Regions from separate parts of the Paenibacillus sp. FW104-T2 genome, predicted to be linked through region 1. Evidence: riboswitches for the same ligand, from Rfam matches in the RefSeq annotation. Region 1 holds a riboswitch; each other region holds the start of a gene.
The links. Region 1 has a riboswitch for thiamine pyrophosphate ahead of AC3WQ3_RS11135 (ABC transporter substrate-binding protein). Riboswitches for the same ligand answer to the same signal wherever they lie in the genome.
Positions count from the first base shown of each region.

Region 2: it holds a riboswitch for thiamine pyrophosphate, as region 1 does, so the genes downstream of both, AC3WQ3_RS13190 (thiamine phosphate synthase) here and AC3WQ3_RS11135 (ABC transporter substrate-binding protein) in region 1, are expected to answer to the same signal.
Region 3: it holds a riboswitch for thiamine pyrophosphate, as region 1 does, so the genes downstream of both, thiC (phosphomethylpyrimidine synthase ThiC) here and AC3WQ3_RS11135 (ABC transporter substrate-binding protein) in region 1, are expected to answer to the same signal.
Region 4: it holds a riboswitch for thiamine pyrophosphate, as region 1 does, so the genes downstream of both, AC3WQ3_RS17835 (ABC transporter ATP-binding protein) here and AC3WQ3_RS11135 (ABC transporter substrate-binding protein) in region 1, are expected to answer to the same signal.

Region 1 covers NZ_JBYTCE010000007.1:108,205-113,045, reverse strand. The annotation lists gene AC3WQ3_RS11150 (MFS transporter) at 1-826, shown strand, start outside; gene AC3WQ3_RS11145 (DUF2798 domain-containing protein) at 1,057-1,557, opposite strand; gene AC3WQ3_RS11140 (VOC family protein) at 1,729-2,115, shown strand; TPP riboswitch at 2,255-2,367, shown strand; gene AC3WQ3_RS11135 (ABC transporter substrate-binding protein) at 2,577-3,617, shown strand; gene AC3WQ3_RS11130 (MTH1187 family thiamine-binding protein) at 3,647-3,937, shown strand; gene AC3WQ3_RS11125 (ABC transporter permease) at 3,937-4,695, shown strand; gene AC3WQ3_RS11120 (ABC transporter ATP-binding protein) at 4,739-4,841, shown strand, end outside.
Region 2 covers NZ_JBYTCE010000009.1:24,479-29,319, forward strand. The annotation lists gene AC3WQ3_RS13175 (hypothetical protein) at 1-363, shown strand, start outside; gene AC3WQ3_RS13180 (hypothetical protein) at 350-1,345, shown strand; gene AC3WQ3_RS13185 (ABC-F family ATP-binding cassette domain-containing protein) at 1,484-3,034, shown strand; TPP riboswitch at 3,143-3,252, shown strand; gene AC3WQ3_RS13190 (thiamine phosphate synthase) at 3,498-4,124, shown strand; gene thiO (glycine oxidase ThiO) at 4,155-4,841, shown strand, end outside.
Region 3 covers NZ_JBYTCE010000023.1:44,089-48,929, forward strand. The annotation lists gene AC3WQ3_RS23900 (alpha/beta hydrolase) at 6-1,034, opposite strand; gene AC3WQ3_RS23905 (IclR family transcriptional regulator) at 1,396-2,139, shown strand; TPP riboswitch at 2,262-2,375, shown strand; gene thiC (phosphomethylpyrimidine synthase ThiC) at 2,729-4,534, shown strand; gene AC3WQ3_RS23915 (hypothetical protein) at 4,615-4,841, opposite strand, start outside.
Region 4 covers NZ_JBYTCE010000013.1:162,130-166,970, forward strand. The annotation lists gene AC3WQ3_RS17830 (ABC transporter permease) at 1-344, opposite strand, end outside; gene AC3WQ3_RS17835 (ABC transporter ATP-binding protein) at 331-1,092, opposite strand; TPP riboswitch at 1,259-1,361, opposite strand; gene AC3WQ3_RS17840 (radical SAM/SPASM domain-containing protein) at 1,565-2,440, shown strand; gene AC3WQ3_RS17845 (S-layer homology domain-containing protein) at 2,706-4,841, shown strand, end outside.

The DNA of each region.
Region 1 (4,841 bases):
CATCGGAGCCATGGTCATGCCGCTGATCGCCAGCGGTCTGATCTCGGCAGGGTACTGGCGCATGTCCTTCCTCGTCGTTGCCGTCTGTTCAGCACTGACATTCCTCTTCTGGGCCAGAATGTCATTCGGGGAGCTGGATCATGCACTCGGCAGGCGCCAGCCAGATGCCGCTGCTGGACACATCCATGCGGTGGAAGCTTCTGATGGTGTGTCTCCTTCAGACCGTGACACTACCAGTTCAATCTATCGAGGTCGTAATCTGGCCCTGATGATCTTATTCGTAGTATTTTTCTTTCTCTATGTCGGCACGGAGATGAGTCTTGCCAACTTCATGCCTGCCATTCTAATTGAAAAAATGAACATGAAGGAAGCTGGGGCAGCTCTTAGTGTTACCTGTTTCTGGATCGCGATGTCTATTGGGAGACTCTTCGCCGGATATATCGCTGAAAAGTTCCAGTATCGCGTGTACATTTTGTACAGCTGTCTGGCAGCTGTGCTGTTAATGGCCATTTTTCCGTTTACCAACCAGATCTGGTCTGCTTTTCTAATTATTCTCCTGCTTGGACTGGCGTTTTTAGGGGTTTTCTCCATTGCTCTCGTTTTTGCCAGCAAAATGCTGCCAGGAACAGAAGAGTCTACTCCCAGTATACTGATTGCGTCTGGCGGAGTCGGCGGCGCCATTCTGCCTCTGCTTACCGGTTGGAGTCTGGATCATCTGGACATCAATCAATCCACATGGATGCTTGCGCTATTCTCTGCAGGTCTGCTTGTAATCAGCTTGGTTGCTTATCAGTGGCAGAGCAGACAACATGCAGGTTCCGTTTGATTACCGTCTTGCGAATCGTATTAAATTCACCAGTTAAGCTATAATGTAAAGAGGTTCCGCAGCGCATGCTTCGGAGCCCTTTTTGCTTCAACAATCGCACTGTAGAGTGAAACTCGTGCTGTTCAATGGTCTACATCATGATTGCCCAGGAAATAGTTTGCGGCAGTTTATTTCATTTCTGGAGTAAAAAAAAATTAGCATTAATTTATGAATTACATTCAGCAGGTTTACTAAGCTTCATTGTTGATCAAGGGAGCTACCACTTCTTTCCCTTTAATAAATGTACGGAATACATAGCGAACAAGGGGCCCAATAATGAGAAGCTGCAGCGGAAGGGCCAGGCTAAAGTTACGAGCGATGGTGTGAAGATAGGTTTCGAGGAGCGGTTTACCCACCAACTGATTCGCAAAATAAGACGTGACCATACCATAAAAGGACATGATCAAAACCATGCCAACAACCATGCAGCAAGACATGGCCACTATACCGAGAAGCTTGTTGGACTTGTCAAACGGCAGTGAAAAAGCAACTTTCTGGGCTACCGGACCGACAACAAAGGATTCCACCAGGAAAGCAATAGCAAAACACAAAACAAACTGAAACAGTAATTCAAGTGGGGATAATCTACCGATTAATCCGTTGTAAATCAGGTTGAAGGACATCATCACGATGACCATTCCTGTACACATCATCAAGCCAAAATAAATATGTTCTTTCTTCGTGGTTGGCAACTCTCTCTCATCCTCTCTGTTTACTCTGCCAATTATAAAGATCGCGAATATCTCCACATAAGTGAACATTCTGTGAATTTAAATTAAATCACATTTGACAACTCGGAATTAGAAATCTATCATATCCCTTAATATGTAAGAAACAATTTTCTGAATTTGGGAGGTCTCATGATGGGTTTTCAAAAACGTATTGACCACATCGGCATTGCTGTACGTGATCTGGAGACAACACTGCGTTTCTATACGGAGATCGTAGGACTGGAATTGAAAGATCGCGTAACCCACACGAATGGTGTTATTCAGCTCGCTTTCCTTGGCTTCCATGGTAGCGATGAAACGGAGATTGAATTGATTCAGGGATACAGCGATAAACTGCCTTCGGAAGGAACGGTGCACCATTTTGCCATCCACGTGGAGGACCTAGATGCGGAATATAAGCGTATTCAGGAGACGAAGGCCGAGTTTATTGACGGAGAGATCATTACGCTGCCCAATGGCTATCGCTACTTCTTCATCTATGGACCGGAGAAAGAATGGATTGAGTTCTTCCAGCGTTAAGTCACGGACTACGTCCTTGTTCTTGCACCTATTCAATACATTCCCACAGGCAAATCACCCTTGACTATTCCATCCAGTTCCTGACTGGACACATTCCGGCCCCTGGCCTATAATTACACCTAGTAATGCCCGTAACTTCATAGTTTCCCAGGGGAGTCGGAATTGGCCGGCTGAGAGTGTATCCCATCAAGATACTAACCCTTAGACCTGATCTGGATCATGCCAGCGTAGGAATCGGAGTATATCGAATTGGCCCAGCCATGTGCTGCAGCCACCTCTCTAACGCCTGCACGCGTCCCGGATTACGGGGCGCTTTTTTTGATGGTATCTTTTTGACACAAAAAGTACGTCATCCGGATCATAGCTGGTATAAATCGAAGGATTTATGCACCATGCTTGGATATGAAGCCAAGGAGTACCCCGCGCCACTGGCCGGACCATATGAAGGAGAGAAAAACAAGATGAGATGGCGTAAAATGATCGGACTCCTGCTCTTGTGTGTGACACTGGTCACCGTCGCTGCATGCGGCAGCAAGGAAGCAGCACCTGCAGGACAAAACGGCAGCAGCACCACTGAAAACAGCAGCGAAGGTGACGGCGCAGCATTGAAGGATGTTAAAGTCGTGCTCGACTGGACACCCAATACGAATCACACCGGGCTGTATGCCGCCGTGGATCAAGGATTTTACCAGGCAGAAGGCTTGAATGTCGAGATTGTGCAGCCGGGAGCCGGCGGTGCAGATACGATGGTAGCCTCAAACGAAGTTCCTTTTGGGGTAAGTTATCAGGAGAGCGTAACACAGGCCCGTACACAGGACGTTCCGCTCGTCTCCATTGCAGCGGTCATTCAGCATAATACGTCAGGATTCGCCGCTCCGGTGGACCGAAACATTAAATCACCCAAGGATTTCGAAGGCAAATCCTATGGCGGCTGGGGATCACCCGTTGAAGAAGCAGTTATGCAATCCATTATGGAAGGCGAAGGCGCCGATGTGTCCAAAGTGAAGAATATCAATATGGGCGACGCCGACTTTTTTACCGCAGTGAAACGGGACATTGATTTTGCATGGATTTTCTATGCATGGACCGGCATTGAAGCCGAGCTGCGCGGTGAACCCCTCGACATGCTGTATGTGAAGGATTATTCCGATGCGCTGGACTATTACACGCCTGTACTCGTGACGAACGAGCAGACCATTCAGAATGACCCGGAGCTGGTGAAGGCGTTTATGAAGGCTACTTCCGAAGGGTATCAATATGCGATTGATCATCCCGAAGAAGCGGCAGACATTTTAATCAAGGCTGTACCTGATCTCGATAAGGACCTTGTGGTGGCAAGTCAGAAATGGCTGAGCCCGAAATACAAGGATGACGCTCCGCGCTGGGGTGAGCAAAAACAGGAAGTGTGGCAGAACTACACGGACTGGATGTTTAGCAAAAAACTGCTTGATGAGCAGATCGATGTATCCCAAGCCTATACGAACGATTTTTTACCCCAATAAAGTTGAATCGAAAGGAGCCGTGATCTCTCATGGCAAGTACACTGCTTAGCATTCAAGTGATTCCCAAAACGCCGAATGGCGAAAATTCGTATCCTTATGTAGATCGGGCCATCGAAGTGATTCAGCAATCCGGCTTGAAATATCAGGTCAATCCGCTCGACACCACAATGGAGGGTGAACTGGAGGAACTGCTGGAAGTTGTCCGTAAAATGCATGAGGTGCTCGTGGAGGCTGGCAGTCCAAGCATCATCTCCCAGATCAAAATCGCCCACAGCCCGAACGGCTTCAGCATGGATACCCTGACGGAGAAATATCGCTAATGCATACGTACTTCAAAAGTGTATGGCCGCCCATTGTGGCGGTTATTCTCTTTATAGCCATATGGCAGGGCGCCGTTTCCCTGTTTCATATTGAGAAATGGATGCTGCCTGCACCTTCGGACATCGCGCACGAAGCCGCTTCCCAAGCAGAACGCCTAGGCATGCATGCCTGGGCGACCATTCAACTTACATTAGTTGGCTTCGCCGCTGGCACGCTGGTTGGGCTGCTGATCGCGATGGTGCTGCATTTGATTCCATTTCTGAAATCTGCCCTGTATCCTTTACTTATTCTTAGTCAAAATATACCGACAATTGCGCTCGCTCCGCTCCTGCTGATCTGGTTCGGATTCGGACTGCTGCCCAAACTGATTACCATCATCCTGGTCTGCTTCTTCCCCGTTGCCGTCGCTGCCATGGACGGTCTGACACGTACGGATGCTGCCATGATGAATTACATGCGCATGGCAGGAGCAAGACGCGGCCCAATTTTCTGGAAACTGGAGCTCCCGCACGCACTGCCTTCCATCTTCTCCGGCATCAAGATTGCCGCGACTTACAGCGTCATGGGTGCCATTATTGCTGAATGGATCGGAGCCGACAAAGGGATCGGATATTACATGATGCTTCAGAAGTCCGCTTACCGGACAGATCGTCTATTCGTTGCGATTATGATTATTGTCGCGCTCAGCCTGCTGCTCTTCCTGTTCATTGCCCTGCTGGAGAAGCTGCTCGTTCGCTGGCGACCGCAGAAGCGCTGAATCGCAGCAGAAGCACTATACAAGGTTAGGAAGTGAATGTGAGATGACACTCAAATATAACGAACAGGCACCTCCTGCACCAGGCGGAAGCGCCGGAATTTCACCTCGAGAAGAATCACTCCGCACTGCTTCTACCGCTACCTCCG
Region 2 (4,841 bases), on a different contig from region 1:
GAAGAACAGCTGGCGCGAACAGGCAATGTTTATGATATTTCCATGGAGCATCTGCACAAAAAATATGTTCCTCATTACACGGATCCGATGGATCAAGGTACATTTACAGGAACATATGAGACGGTACAGGATGCATATTACTCAGCGCAAATCTTAGAAAAAATGTTCCCTGTCTCGGGCGCGTACGCAGCCGATGATCCGCTTCGTAGATACACGCTGACCGTGGGTGACTTTTTCACGATTACACTTAAAAATACCAATCGGACATCAGCCATGCTGATTCGCGAGTGGCTGAATGGTACGGCTCCTGCGGCAGCAGTGTTTACCACTTATGGAGGCATGGTTCTCAATGAAGATTACTGATTTGTCCATTGTGTTTGTTCTCGTATTTCTACCCTTTTTTTGGATGGTTTCTCGGAATACCCATGATGCGGATGAAGCTCAGCTTCTTAATCATAGGTATAGATCAGCCCTCCAAACAGCTGTATTGGACGCGGGAAACGTAATGCATCAGAATGAGAAGCAAAACAGTGAGGCAGGATATGATTCCACCAAATTCGTAAAGGCAGATAAGGAACTGGCGCTTCAGACATTCACTCAGACGATGGCCTTAAATATGGGCATACATGACGATCCAGAGGCAATACAAGCACTGTTTGATTACATACCGGCCATAGTTGTACTGGATTACGATGGTTATTATATCTTAGCTAAGGAAGCGGAGATGACTGGTGAGATTGATGATTCGTACCACCAGGTATGGAGTCCTAAAATGCCTTATACATATTCAGATTCAGACGGCAGCAGCATTAATTTTACACTTGACGGTTATGTTTATGCTTATGATGCCGTTCAGGGTAAATGGATTGAAGGTTTTCAAAGGGAACTCGCTTCGACTAGTGGAATTCCATTGCTGCAAAATTCAGATTCGTTTGAGCAGGTCAGACAAACTCGCATCGTCATGAGCGTACAGGAGAATCTCGCTGAAGTCATTAATCGGCATAATGAGTTTGCAAGAAGAAACGGGATATCCTATACGTTTACCTTGCCTCTTATTTCTCAGGAGGATTGGTACAATACGATTAATGATACGGGGATCATGGCCTTTATTCAAGGCTTGCCTGTAGGGATCCAGAAGGTAAACACCTATGCCATCGGTGGAGGAAGGTTGGTTAAAAGAACAGCAGTCATTGGAGGGATAGAACCTTCTACCGGCATAAAGTATTATTATCCAGCAACTTGTAAGAATAACTTCCGAGCTGAAGAAGTTTTTACCGATGCGAAGCAGGCAGCGGCGGCGGGGTATTTTGAGGGGAATTGTTACATAAACAAGGTTGTTCACTAAGTAAGACTGCTGCGCTTACTACATTGCTTTCAGAAAAGGCAGGTCCTGTGCTAAAATAGGGTTTCAGTTCAGAACTTGACCGGTATCAACAATACCGAATAAAAAGTAATGTTAAATAGATAGGAGCAACCTCATCTCATGAGTTTATTGTCAGTGGAGAACGTCAGTCACAATTTTGGTGACCGCACGTTATTTAAAAATGTATCTTTTCGTTTACTTGCAGGAGAGCGTGTAGGCTTGGTCGGAGCAAATGGTGTAGGAAAGTCCACTTTAATGAACATTTTGACCGGAAAATTGCTGAAAGACAGCGGGAAAGTAGAGTGGACACCAAAAGTCCGTTACGGATATTTGGATCAGCATACCAAGCTGACTCCTGGCAAAACAATCCGTGACGTTTTAAAAGATGCCTTCCTTCCCCTGCTTGAACTGGAAAAAGAAATGATGGCCATTACAGACCAGATGGCTGATGCAGACCCAGACCAGCTTGAAAAACTGCTGGAAGAAATGGGTGAAATCCAGGAGCAGCTTGAACAGGGCGATTTTTATTTGATTGATGTAAAAGTGGAAGAAATGGCGAACGGCCTCGGATTATCCGCTATTGGGCTTGATCGTGACGTCGCTGCTCTAAGCGGTGGACAACGGACCAAAGTATTGCTCGCCAAGTTGTTGCTCGAGAAACCGACGGCTCTTTTGCTGGACGAGCCAACAAACTACCTGGACGTGGAGCACATTGAATGGTTAACGCGATATTTGAAAGATTACCCTTATGCATTCATCCTGATTTCACATGATACGGAGTTCATGAATGAAGTCGTTAACGTCATTTATCATCTGGAATTTGCTAAATTGACGCGTTATGCTGCCAACTACAATAAGTTTCTTGAAATGGCCGATATGCAAAAAGCACAACATATCGACGCTTATGAGAAACAGCAGGAATATATTAAGAAACAGGAAGATTTCATTCAGCGTAACAAGGCAAGAGCCTCCACTTCCGGACGTGCCAAAAGCCGTGAGAAACAGCTGGGCAAGATTGAACGAATTGATCGCCCGGATGAAGCAGCAAAGCCGACATTTAAATTCAAAGATGCCCGTGCCAGCAGCAAAACAGTATTCGAGGGAATTGATTTCGAGATTGGTTATTCCTACCCTTTGCTGCCTAAGATGACAATGACCATTGAACGTGGTGAGAAAATAGCCATTGTTGGATGTAACGGTGTAGGTAAGTCGACACTTCTTAAAACCATATTGGGCAAAATCCCGCCGATCAGCGGTAAAACGTTCCTGGGGGATTATCTGGAAACGGCTTACTTTGAACAAGAAGTTCGGGCTGGTAACATTACCCCAATTGAAGATGTGTGGAACGAATTCTCCCATCTAACTCAGAATGAAGTACGCGGGCATCTGGCCCGCTGTGGTTTGAAAAACGAGCATATCACTCGTCCGCTGAGTGCACTTAGTGGGGGAGAACAAGCGAAAGTTCGCTTGTGCAAGCTTCTGATGCGTGAAAGCAACTGGATCCTGTTTGATGAACCGACAAACCACTTGGATGTAACAGCAAAAGCGGAGCTAAAACGAGCTTTACAAGAGTTTAAAGGTACAGTGCTGCTCGTTTCGCATGAACCTGAATTTTATCAGGATTGGGTCACCAAGACATGGGACGTTGAAGCCTGGTCTGAGAAAAACTAGTTGTTGCGGAGCAATCTAGTGCTCTACAATCAAAACATTCAGCAACATGAGTTTGAAAATCAACGGTGACAAAAAAAGGTGACTATGGTAACATAGGCTACAACTTCATACGATCACTAGGGGGGCCGCTCGATGCGGCTGAGATGGAATAATGCGATTCCGGACCCTTTGCACCTGATCTGGATTATACCAGCGTAGGGAAGTGGCGCGTTTTAGTTAATGATATGGGCAAATTAATATTCGATTTTGTAGCGAATGTGAATGCTCACAAGTGGAACATGAAGGTATCTCGTATATATCAGGGCTATGATTTAATAGCTTGTATACCTGACAACTGGCATGTGAAGCTCATTTAACTAACTGGACATGTTATCGCGGCCACTCCCTACGGGAGTGGCTTTTTTGTGCTTACATATTGTGACGGCAAGGAAGGTGAAACCAAACGGATACCTTTAAAAAACCTGTGAAATCACTATCGTTTGAACTGCATGCTGTTTCACCAGGGGTAGGGGATCAACAACGTTTTCTGAAGATTGCAGCGGATGCATGGCCTTGGCTTGACTATATCCACATCCGGGAAAAACATCTAACCACCGAACAAAAAATTCAATGGGCTCACAGTTTGCTGAACGCAGGAATTCCATCTGACAGGATCGTAATCAATGGTCTATGTGAGCTGAATAAGTTGGAGAAACATGTTTTCATTGAGAGGATTCATTGGGGTCAGTCCGATATGGCGACTACTCAAGGCAGCAGCCTGAACAAATGCGATCGACTTCGTCTCGGTATCTCTGTTCACTCTCTTCACGAAGCTAGAGCAGCTGAAGAACGGGGAGCGGATTATCTCTTTTATGGTCATGTATTTTCCTCCAGCAGTAAACCTGGGATCAAGCCGAGAGGGATAGATGCACTGTCTGAAATATGCTCAGCTGTTTCCATTCCCGTAATTGCCATTGGCGGAATTGAACCGGCAAACATAGCTGCTGTACGTGCAGCCGGAGCAAATGGTGCGGCAGTAATATCTTCGATCTGGACCAGTGATAATCCGGAAAGTGCGGCAGCAGCCTTGAGGTGGGCTATTGAACGATAGAAAGAAAGAATGAATAACGGAGGTGAATGAATGAACGGAGAAGCAAGAGGCCGAAGACGAAGTGGCAGCCTTTACCGAAATGGAGCAGCTTGTACGACCCAAATACGTGGAAATATTCGTGGCAAGCTTCATGCGGAAACTATTATTGTGGGAGGCGGCGTTATAGGTTGTGCCATCGCGTATGAGCTAGCTTCACGAGGTAAAGAAGTGATTTTAATCGAGCGTGTGCGTATTGCAAGTGAGACATCTTCTGCGGCAGCGGGCATGTTAGCTGCAGACAGCGAGACGTTTCATACTACTGTGATGTCAAAGCTAGCATATGAAAGTAGAAAACGACTGTATCAGCAAAAAGAACAGCTTGAACTACTAAGCGGCATTGAAATTGGCCTGCAGCAGAGTGGATTTATTACACCATTTCGGAATGAAGCCGAGATGAAAACGTATAGCGATTCGAGAAGAAGTACAGTTTTGCCTACAGAGCAAATGTGGTGGGATCATTCAAAGCTTCAACGTGAAGCCCCATGGATAAGCAAGGAAACTTTCGGGGCTCTATATAGGGCTTCAGAAAGTGAACTTCTCCCTGTCAATTTGGCACGTGCCTATGCGGGAGCAGCTCAAACAATGGGAGCTAAAGTAATCGAAGGTGTACACAATGTTAGTCTAACTGCGGATTCGAGTGGAATCCAGGGTGTGGAAACGTCGATTGGAAGATTAACG
Region 3 (4,841 bases), on a different contig from region 1:
AGATTTTATTCTCCTCCGGCATTGGTATTTTCCACATCGTCGCTGCTTGTTTTCGTCACATGACTCAGGAACGTAGAGACACGGCGGAGATACTCCTTCGGATGTTCCCTGAAGATCAGCTCATGATGCGCGTCCTGTACGATCCATTCCTCTGAGTAGGTGTTCGTCTGGTTGGCGGCGAGAAGCTCGGCGATCGGATATGGAGCCTTCTCATCCTCCGTCCCGTGAATGAAGAAGATGGGGAACGGATAGTCTTTCTTTTTGACTTCCTGATACGGAATCTGCTGTAATCCGGTGCCATTCAGAACCGGGAATAACAGATTCATGATCTGCAAAGTGGGTTGTCGCGGCAGATCGATCTGATTATGAATGTTGTGATACAGCGTATCCGGCTCCAGCAGGAAAGTGCTGTCGAGAATCATGGCATCCACGTTCTCGGTGAGCAGCCCCGTCTGTAATGCTGTGCCTGCGCCCATCGAGAATCCCCAGACGACAAGCTCCTGAGCACCGCGCTGCTTGGCGAACTGAATGGCACCAAGCAATTGCTGGGACTCGGCTTTGCCCCCTGTAGCGACTGCCTTGTTCACCTGAGAGGCGAAACCATAGTCAAACATCACTACATTGAACCCGAGCTGGTGGGCATAGTGAGCCAGGTCATACATGGGAACCCAGGTTTCCTCCCGATTGGCCCCATATCCATGACTGAAGATGATGGTTTTGTTGACATCCGTGTCTGCGGGGATATACCAGCCCTGCATCGTACGGCTGCCATCTGCTGCCGGGAACGTGATATCCTCGTACTTCATGTTCTTGGCCTGCATTGGATTGGAGAACACGGGAGCTACGGTCGGGTTGGATAGTACCCAGGCAATATAGCCGTGTAAGGCAATGAAACAAAAGAGCAGAAAAAATACAACGGAGAGCAGCAACGCTACGATAATATGTTTGAACCGGATCAGCCTCGGTGATAACGAAGAAGGCAGATCGGACACTTTCGTTTGCAGCGGGGCTTCGCTCTGGGATGTCGGAAACATGATTGCCCCTCCTTATTCAGATCAATTGAAGATAACAACGAGTTCAGATCAGATCATATGGCTTGATGTCCTTGCTTGCCTATGCAGCAAAGTCTTGCTTTTATATCTTTATCGTATGTTTCCATATAGTCAAAGTCAATTGATTGGAGGCATTTGTTACGCAATTGTTATATAGTCCGAAAGATATATGGGTAACATTTCCTGATGGTGCAAATTGCAGGGGATTTAGTCTTATAAAAAGAAAATATTTACACTTCATATCGTCATGATTTGGCTCATTTTGGTTTACAGATGAGATTGTTTCTCATATAATTTATGTAACCAAGTTTCATGTGATGAAACATGAGGAGGGCATTATGCCATGGAAGACCGCAAATTAACCGTCCGGGCTGTGGAACGGGCGCTGGATATATTATTATGTTTTACCACACGCAGCGATCTTGGACTCACAGAAATTGCGAGCCAGATTGGTTTGCACAAAAGTACGGTTCATCGTCTGATGGCGACGCTGGAGGAGAAGGGCTTCGTCATTCGCGATGCGGCCACTGAGAAATACAGGCTCGGCATTCGAATCTGGGAGCTGTCTGCTCATATGTCCCGCAGTGATGATCCTGCCATTTTGCTGCTTCCTGCAATGGAGCGGCTCAGAGATCGTTTGGGAGAAACGGTCAGTCTGTACCTGCGGGATGGCAGTGAGCGTATCCGTATTCAGGCTGTTCAGAGTGATCAGGCCATCCGGCGGGTGGCTCCGGTTGGCGTACGTCTTCCTCTATCCGTAGGGGCATCCAGCAAGGTACTCATGGCATTTGCGACGGAAGAAGACCGGGAGGAACTGATGAATGGCCCCGAATGGCCCGTATTTATCGATCCCGAAGTTTACCTGGCCCAGATGGGCGATATCCGGGAGAATGGATATGCGACCAGCTACGAAGAACGTGAGCCTGGAGCGGCTGCAGTATCGGTTCCTATTATGGATCGAAAGGGGAATATTGCTGCTGCACTATCCGTATCAGGTCCCGTTAGCCGCCTGTCCCAGGAAACTTTGCACGAATATGCACCTGTGCTGAAGGAAGCAGCCGCGCAGATGGGCCTCATGTTGTCCTGATCCGGCGTGTCTGGAAGAAAAAGGGTTGTATTTCTGACTGGCTTGCGCTAGTCTGTAATGGACAGCCCAGTGGGGGCTGCAATGAATTGAATATGGAACTGCGGTACACATACCGCAACTGTTAACGTTACTGGGGGAGTCCGAATTGTCCGGACTGAGACGGGATCGCATGAGATTCCGGACCCTTTGCACCTGATCTGGATCATACCAGCGTAGGGAAGTAATCGGCGATACAACCACGAACACTGCATAATCCAGCCTTTGGCATGTCTCCACTTGAGGGAGCTTGACATCAGGCTTGTTATGGGGTGATGGACATAGGCCGGTTCCCTCGGGAACCGGCTTTTTTATATACAGTGTCAAGCGATCATCCGCAGCAGAGGTGGTTACCTTCTTTTGCGGGAGAGCTGGAGTTGGGTATAACCCGATTATGCCTGTGCCAGATTCTGTCTGCACTATGCCGCTGTAATGTTCTTTCTTCGGAAGTTGGCCGCTCTTTTCTTGCCTATGCGTGGATGATATGGAACGGGTGCACGAGCGATCAAACTGGCCCATCCATGGGACGACCAACGAGGAGGAAGAGGTAGCGATGAACACAAACAACAGAACAACGGCACAGGAGCATTCAGGACAGGGGTTGGAAAAGGAAACAGTGGCGGCCGGACGGGTTCAACCGTTTCCCGGCAGCCGCAAAGTTTACATTCAGGGCTCACGGCCGGATATTGCTGTACCGGAGCGTGAAATTGCCCTTCATGACACGAATACACCCCAAGGGGTGGAGCATAACGAGCTGCTGCGCGTGTACGATACGAGCGGCCCTATGACGGACCCTGGATTTCACGCCGATATCCGGGCAGGCCTGCCAGCTTTGCGTGCACGCTGGATCACAGAACGAAACGATGTAGAGGCGTACCAGGGACGTACCGTCAAACCGGAGGATAACGGATTGAAGCCTGGAGGGAAGAGAACCGGAGCTGAAGAATATCCAGGCCTCCGCGGCAAACCGCTCCGTGCACAATCCGGACGCTGTGTCACCCAAATGCACTATGCGAGGCAGGGCATCATTACGCCTGAGATGGAGTTTGCAGCTATTCGTGAAGGCGTGGAGCCGGAATTCGTCCGGCAGGAGCTGGCGAGCGGCAGGGCCATTCTGCCATCCAATATTAATCATCCAGAGAGCGAACCGATGCTGATCGGACGTCACTTCCACGTGAAGATCAACGCGAATATTGGCAACTCTGCCGTATCCTCTTCGATTGAAGAAGAAGTGGAGAAAATGACTTGGGCGGTACGCTGGGGGTCCGATACGGTAATGGATCTTTCCACGGGCAAGGATATCCATACGACCCGGGAATGGATCATCCGCAATTCTCCGGTACCAATCGGGACGGTGCCGTTGTATCAGGCGCTGGAGAAGGTGAATGGCGAAGCCGAGGCACTCACCTGGGAGTTGTACCGGGATACGCTCATTGAGCAGGCAGAGCAGGGTGTGGATTACTTTACGATCCATGCAGGCGTACTGTTGCGTTACATACCGATGACGGCCAAACGGATGACCGGCATTGTATCCAGAGGTGGTTCCATTATGGCGGCATGGTGCCTTGCACACCATCAGGAGAACTTTTTGTACACGCATTTTGAGGAAATCTGTGAAATCATGAAAAGGTATGATGTAGCCTTCTCTCTCGGAGATGGACTCCGCCCGGGCAGCATCTATGATGCCAATGATGAAGCCCAGATGGCTGAACTTGCTACGCTTGGTGAACTGACACAGATTGCGTGGAAGCATGATGTGCAGGTGATGATTGAGGGGCCAGGACATGTGCCGATGCACAAGATTAAGGAGAATGTCGACCTTCAGATGGAGATCTGCAAGGAAGCACCGTTTTATACACTTGGTCCGCTGACAACCGATATTGCACCAGGCTATGACCATATTACCTCAGCCATTGGAGCGGCGATGATCGGCTGGTTCGGAACGTCGATGCTCTGCTATGTGACACCAAAGGAACATCTGGGCCTGCCGAACAAGGATGATGTCCGGGAAGGCGTTATTGCTTACAAGATTGCGGCACATGCCGCTGATCTGGCCAAAGGCCATCCGCGTGCACAGCGCCGGGATGACGCGCTGTCGAAGGCCCGCTTCGAATTCCGCTGGCGGGACCAGTTCAACCTGTCCCTGGATCCGGAACGTGCGCTGTCCTATCACGATGAGACACTCCCGGCTGAAGGGGCCAAGGAGGCCCATTTCTGCTCCATGTGTGGACCTAAATTTTGCAGCATGCGCATTACGCAGGATATTCGTGCGTTTGCCGCGGACAAAGGATTATCCGAGAATGAGGCTGTGGCAGCCGGAATGCAGGAAAAGGCTGAGGAATACCGGACGCGAACCTAAGCGCCATTACAGCCCAATTTGGGCTGTCTAAGATATATAAAAGCCGTTCTCTCCACTACTGGGAGAAGAACGGCCCCTAACTAACGCCTACCAATATTTAATTGCTGCTCCAAATAAGATGCCAGCGATGCAAGCGGGCTGTAGATCTCCCTAACCGTATTTGCTGAGGCAAGGGCAGCCGCGGGAGCCATGGATAGCTGAGCAGCTACAATGGTTTTCTCTGGTGACCGTGCAGCTAGTTGCTGCAAGCCCGTTGTCACCGCCTCCATATATCCTTCCTTATCGCCGCGCATGATCAGCTCAAATG
Region 4 (4,841 bases), on a different contig from region 1:
GGAGACAGGGCAATCAGTGGAATCGTCTGGCTGATTACGATGAAGGGATACAGCGCTTTTTCAATCGAACGGCTGAGGTGCATACCCGCTGCCAAAGCGCTTCCGGCCACGATGGACAAGCCGAAGCCAACTGCTACCTCCATCAATGTGGCAGGCAGATGGGTTCCCAGGAGCAGATGCCGATGCTCAACTAGAGAACTCGCTATGGATGTAGGTGCAGGGATAATAAAAGAAGGGACCCAGCCCAATCGTACGATGCATTCCCAGCTGGCAAGCATCAGGAGGAGAAGCGCAGCGAACAGGCCATAGCGGGCAAACCATCTGCTGACGCTAAAGCTTCGCATGTAGTTGTTCCTCCAACCGTTGTCGCATTCGTATCAGATCCGGATCGTAGACCATGCCCGAATGTCTCGGACGGGGCAGAGGCACCGTCGTGTCCAGCAGCTGCCGACCGCCAGGAGTGAGAAGGACAATCCGGTCACTTAATAACAGGGCTTCTTCGATATCATGCGTAATGAACAGCACCGTTTTGCCGAGGCTTTCCCACAACTCAAGCAGCCAGCGATGCATCTCTCGCTTGGTCATGGCATCGAGTGCGCCGAAGGGCTCGTCCAGCAGCATCAGCTGTCCTCCCGTCAACAACGTTCGAAGCAGGGCAACCCGCTGCTTCATGCCGCCGGACAGTTCGTCCGGGTAGGCATGCTCATAGCCAGATAAGCCGAATCTGTCGAGTCCGGCCATAATGTCAGCGCGCAGCTTCACCTTGTCCTGCTTCCACGGGGCAAGCTCCGATGGAAGCAGGCAGTTCTCCATGACCGTCCGCCAGGATAACAGCAAATCCTTCTGCGGCATGTAGGCGACTCGACCAAGTCGCTGTCCTGGCGGCACCCCAGCAATTTCGATCGTGCCGTCCGTCGGTTCAAGCAAGCCTGCCAGCAGCTTGAAGAGCGTACTCTTGCCCGACCCGCTGGAGCCGATCAGCGAGACGAATTCTCCCTTTTTTACACACATCGACACATTGGAGAGGACGGGGGAATGTCTCTGATCCGGAAAAGTGAAGGTCATGTTGTCAATCTGTACATCGTTGCTCATTTGGTTCCTTGACCCCCTTGGAATAAAAACTGCCTGAACGGAAATGCACGTTGTATGCGATCTGTATGTAAACGCGAAAAAGCCCGCCCATTTCCGGAGAAATGAGTGGGCCTATTAAGTTCAACCGACATTCATGTTCATATGAATATGAAAAAAATCCGTTAACTGAAAGTCCGCTCCACTTCCCTCCGCTGGTATGATCCAGATCAGGTTCAAAGGGTCCGAATACGTTCATTCGTCTCAGCCGCAAGGCTCCCCTAGTGCAATCGTTCAAGATATGCAGTTGTGTACACAGCATATATCACATTCCCGCGAGATGTAAAGAGGGCTTAGAGGCAAAAGTTACACCGTTAAACTCATTCGCGGATTTACCTTGGCTTCCTAACCCGATATAATGGGGATGGCACATATGGGCCGGATTACAAATGAGGGTGGGACTGTTCTCCCTCCTAAGCAGAATGGGGACCCCGAGTTGAAAACGTTCAAGAAAGTATATATTGAAATTACAAGCATATGTAACCTGGCGTGCAGCTTCTGTCCGCAGACGAAGCGTGCCAAAGGATTCATTGACCCTGAAGTCTTCAACAATATATTGGATCAGATTAAGCCACATACCAAACACATTTATTTGCATGTCAAAGGGGAGCCGTTACTTCACCCCAAAATTGATTTGTTACTGGATTCCGCGCACGAGAAGGGATTCAAGGTAAACATAACAACGAACGGAACACTGCTGCCCAAGACCCAGCATAAACTGCTTGGCAAACCGGCATTGCGGCAAATGAACTTCTCGCTGCACAGCTTCGACGGGCACGAGGGATCGACGGACCGTGAGGGATACCTCAATAATATTTTGTCCTTTGCGAGAGAAGCGGTGAAGCACAATGTGATCATCTCGTTCCGGCTCTGGAATCTGACGCAGGATAACTTCACGAATGCCCAGATGAATCGGAACCGGGAAACACTGGAGGTACTGGAGCGCGAGTTCAACCTGGATTTCCGCATTGAGGAAAAGGTGGTTCCAGGCAGCGGCGTCAAAATTGCGCCGAATGTCTATCTCAACCAGGACCATGAGTTCCAGTGGCCAAGTCTGGATGCACCAGAGGATGATGGCAAAGGCTTCTGTCATGCGCTTCGCAGTCAGGCGGCGGTCCTTGTGGATGGCACGGTTGTTCCATGCTGCCTCGATGGCGAAGGTGTCATTAATCTCGGTAACGTCCATGAGAAGTCTTTCTCGGAGATTGTCGAAGGTGAGCGGGCGAACAATCTGGTTTATGGTTTTTCCAAGCGGGAAGCTGTGGAGGAGCTATGTCGGAAGTGCGGATATCGTCAGCGGTTCGGAGCCTAGTCAAATAAAAATGTGTTTAGAGCGTGCCATTCGAATGTTTATTTCGGGTGGTGCGCTTTTCTGTTTTTTTTGCAGAATTGTTTTGAGAATAAAATTGAAATCAATTCAGAATTACAACTTTTTTGTAAAATCATAGTTTAATAATCTTGTTTTTATGAGTTTGCATGGTATTATTATCCTATTGATCAGGAGGTGATATAGTTCCATAGATTCACATATTATTATTTTTACCTACTAGAAGCCTACTGAGGAGTGTGTTTGAGTTTTGAATTCAAAATGGAAAAAGTTTAATCGCAAACTATCATTAATGCTTTCTACGTCACTTGTTGTCTCCATGTTATCTCTTAATTTATCTGTATCGGCAGAAGTAGCTACTTCTAAGAGTTCTTTTACTGATATTGATCATTCGTATGCCAAAACTGAAATAACCAAATTGGTTGAACAAGGAATACTTACAGGTTTTTCTGATGGAACCTTTAAGCCGTCTGATGCAGTAACACGAGCTCAACTGGCAAAAATCATGGTTGGTGCCCTTAAATTAAATCCGGATACTGCTGAAGCTAGCAAGTTCAAGGATATTAAGGAAGATCAGTGGTATGCTGGGTATGTAGGCGCACTTGTCAAATCTGGTATTGCTCAAGGTACTTCGAAAGATAGCTTTTCACCTAATAAGAACGTAACAAGAGAAGAATTAGCTGTATTTTTCGTTAGAGCTTTTGGTTGGAACCAACAAGACGTAACGAGCCAAACATCCAAACCTCAACTTTTTGATTTGGATCAAGTATCGAACTGGGCAAAAGATTCTGTAGCATTGGCCTACCAATCTGGTTTCATCAAAGGATTAGTTCAAAAAGATGGAACAGTAAAATTTAATCCTTCAGGAATAGCAGATCGCCAAGCGTTAGCGAGACTTGCCTATGAATTTGTAATGAATAAGTCTACATATGATAGTTACATGACTCCGGCCAAGACAGAGGACGGAACTGAAGAATCTAACGAAGCAAAACCGGAAACGACAAAACCTTCTGAGGGTAGTAGTAAAGGAAGTAGTGGTAGCAGTTCCGGAGATAAAGGGAACGGTAGTAACAATGGTGGAAATAATGGGGGCGGGGAACAAGCTCCTAGTAAAAATCTTACCGCTCCAGGTGAATATACGCTTGGGGATGTAACTGGAAATGTAACTATTAGCTCTAAAGATGTCACTCTAAAAAACACCAAAATAAATGGTAATCTGAGAATACTTGAGTCCGTAGAAAACGGTGACGTGACTCTTGATAATGTTAATGTTACGGGAACCACTGAGATTTATGGCGGAGGCCCTAACAGTATTCATGCGGTGAACTCCGTTCTAGCAACAGTGATCGTTGACAAAGCAGATGGTAGTATCCGTCTGGTCCTTGAAGGTGGAAGTGATGTTCAGCAGATTGAAATTAGATCTGGTGCAATCGTACAGAATGTTTCCACGGGTCAGGTTGGACCAATCGATATTGCAGAGTCGGTTCCGCATAATGCTTCGGTAGCTCTGAGCGGAAGTTTCGACTCCGTAATGGTTCATGCGGAGCAAATTTCAGTGGAATTTGGAGATGACTCCACCATTGGCAATCTCGAAGTATTCGAACAAGCATTGAACACCGTGTTTAAAATTAACCATGGTGCTGTAGTGAATCGGGCAATATTGAACGCAATTGTACAATTTTCTGGAGGGGGAGCATTAAATTCGGCCCTGGTTAATGTAGAAGGCATTGATTTCAGTCAACTGAGTCAGCCCCCAGCCATTGAAGCAGACCCTACGGTGACGAGCGTTGTTTATTCACCGGAAACAGCAGAGTTTTCAGCAATTGATTCAACCCGTCAGATCGTATTAACGGGGGTTACTGGATCAGCGTCCAAGGATCTTACTTCGTTTGCAAAGTGGAAGGTCGAAGATAGCACCATCGCCGTCGTTAACTCAGGCAAGATTCAGGCCAAAGGTAACGGTACAACAGTTGTGCAAGCCCAATATGGAGATTTTGAGATCAATGTCCCAGTAACTGTTGCAGTTTATAACGAAGGAGCAGCTTATCCAACACTCACAGGGATTCAAGTTACCAATGGAAGTGCCAAATTGGTATTTACTGAAGGGTTTGAAATCTCTGAACTAACAGCAGATGATTTTGTAGTTCATGCCTATTTGAATGGTACAGAACAACAATTGAATAATTTGCAGTACGATAATGGCGAGTTTACTTTTGACGCTGTTAACAGTTACGGGTCCACTTTATACATCACAGTAGAGTCAGATGTTAATAAAACACATTTTGCAGGAAGCCAAAGTGGTGCAATTAAGCTGACCGGATTCGGCGGTCACATCAAGGATGTTGCTGGAGAAGCAGTTGCTAATTTGCAAATTGCATTTAGAAAA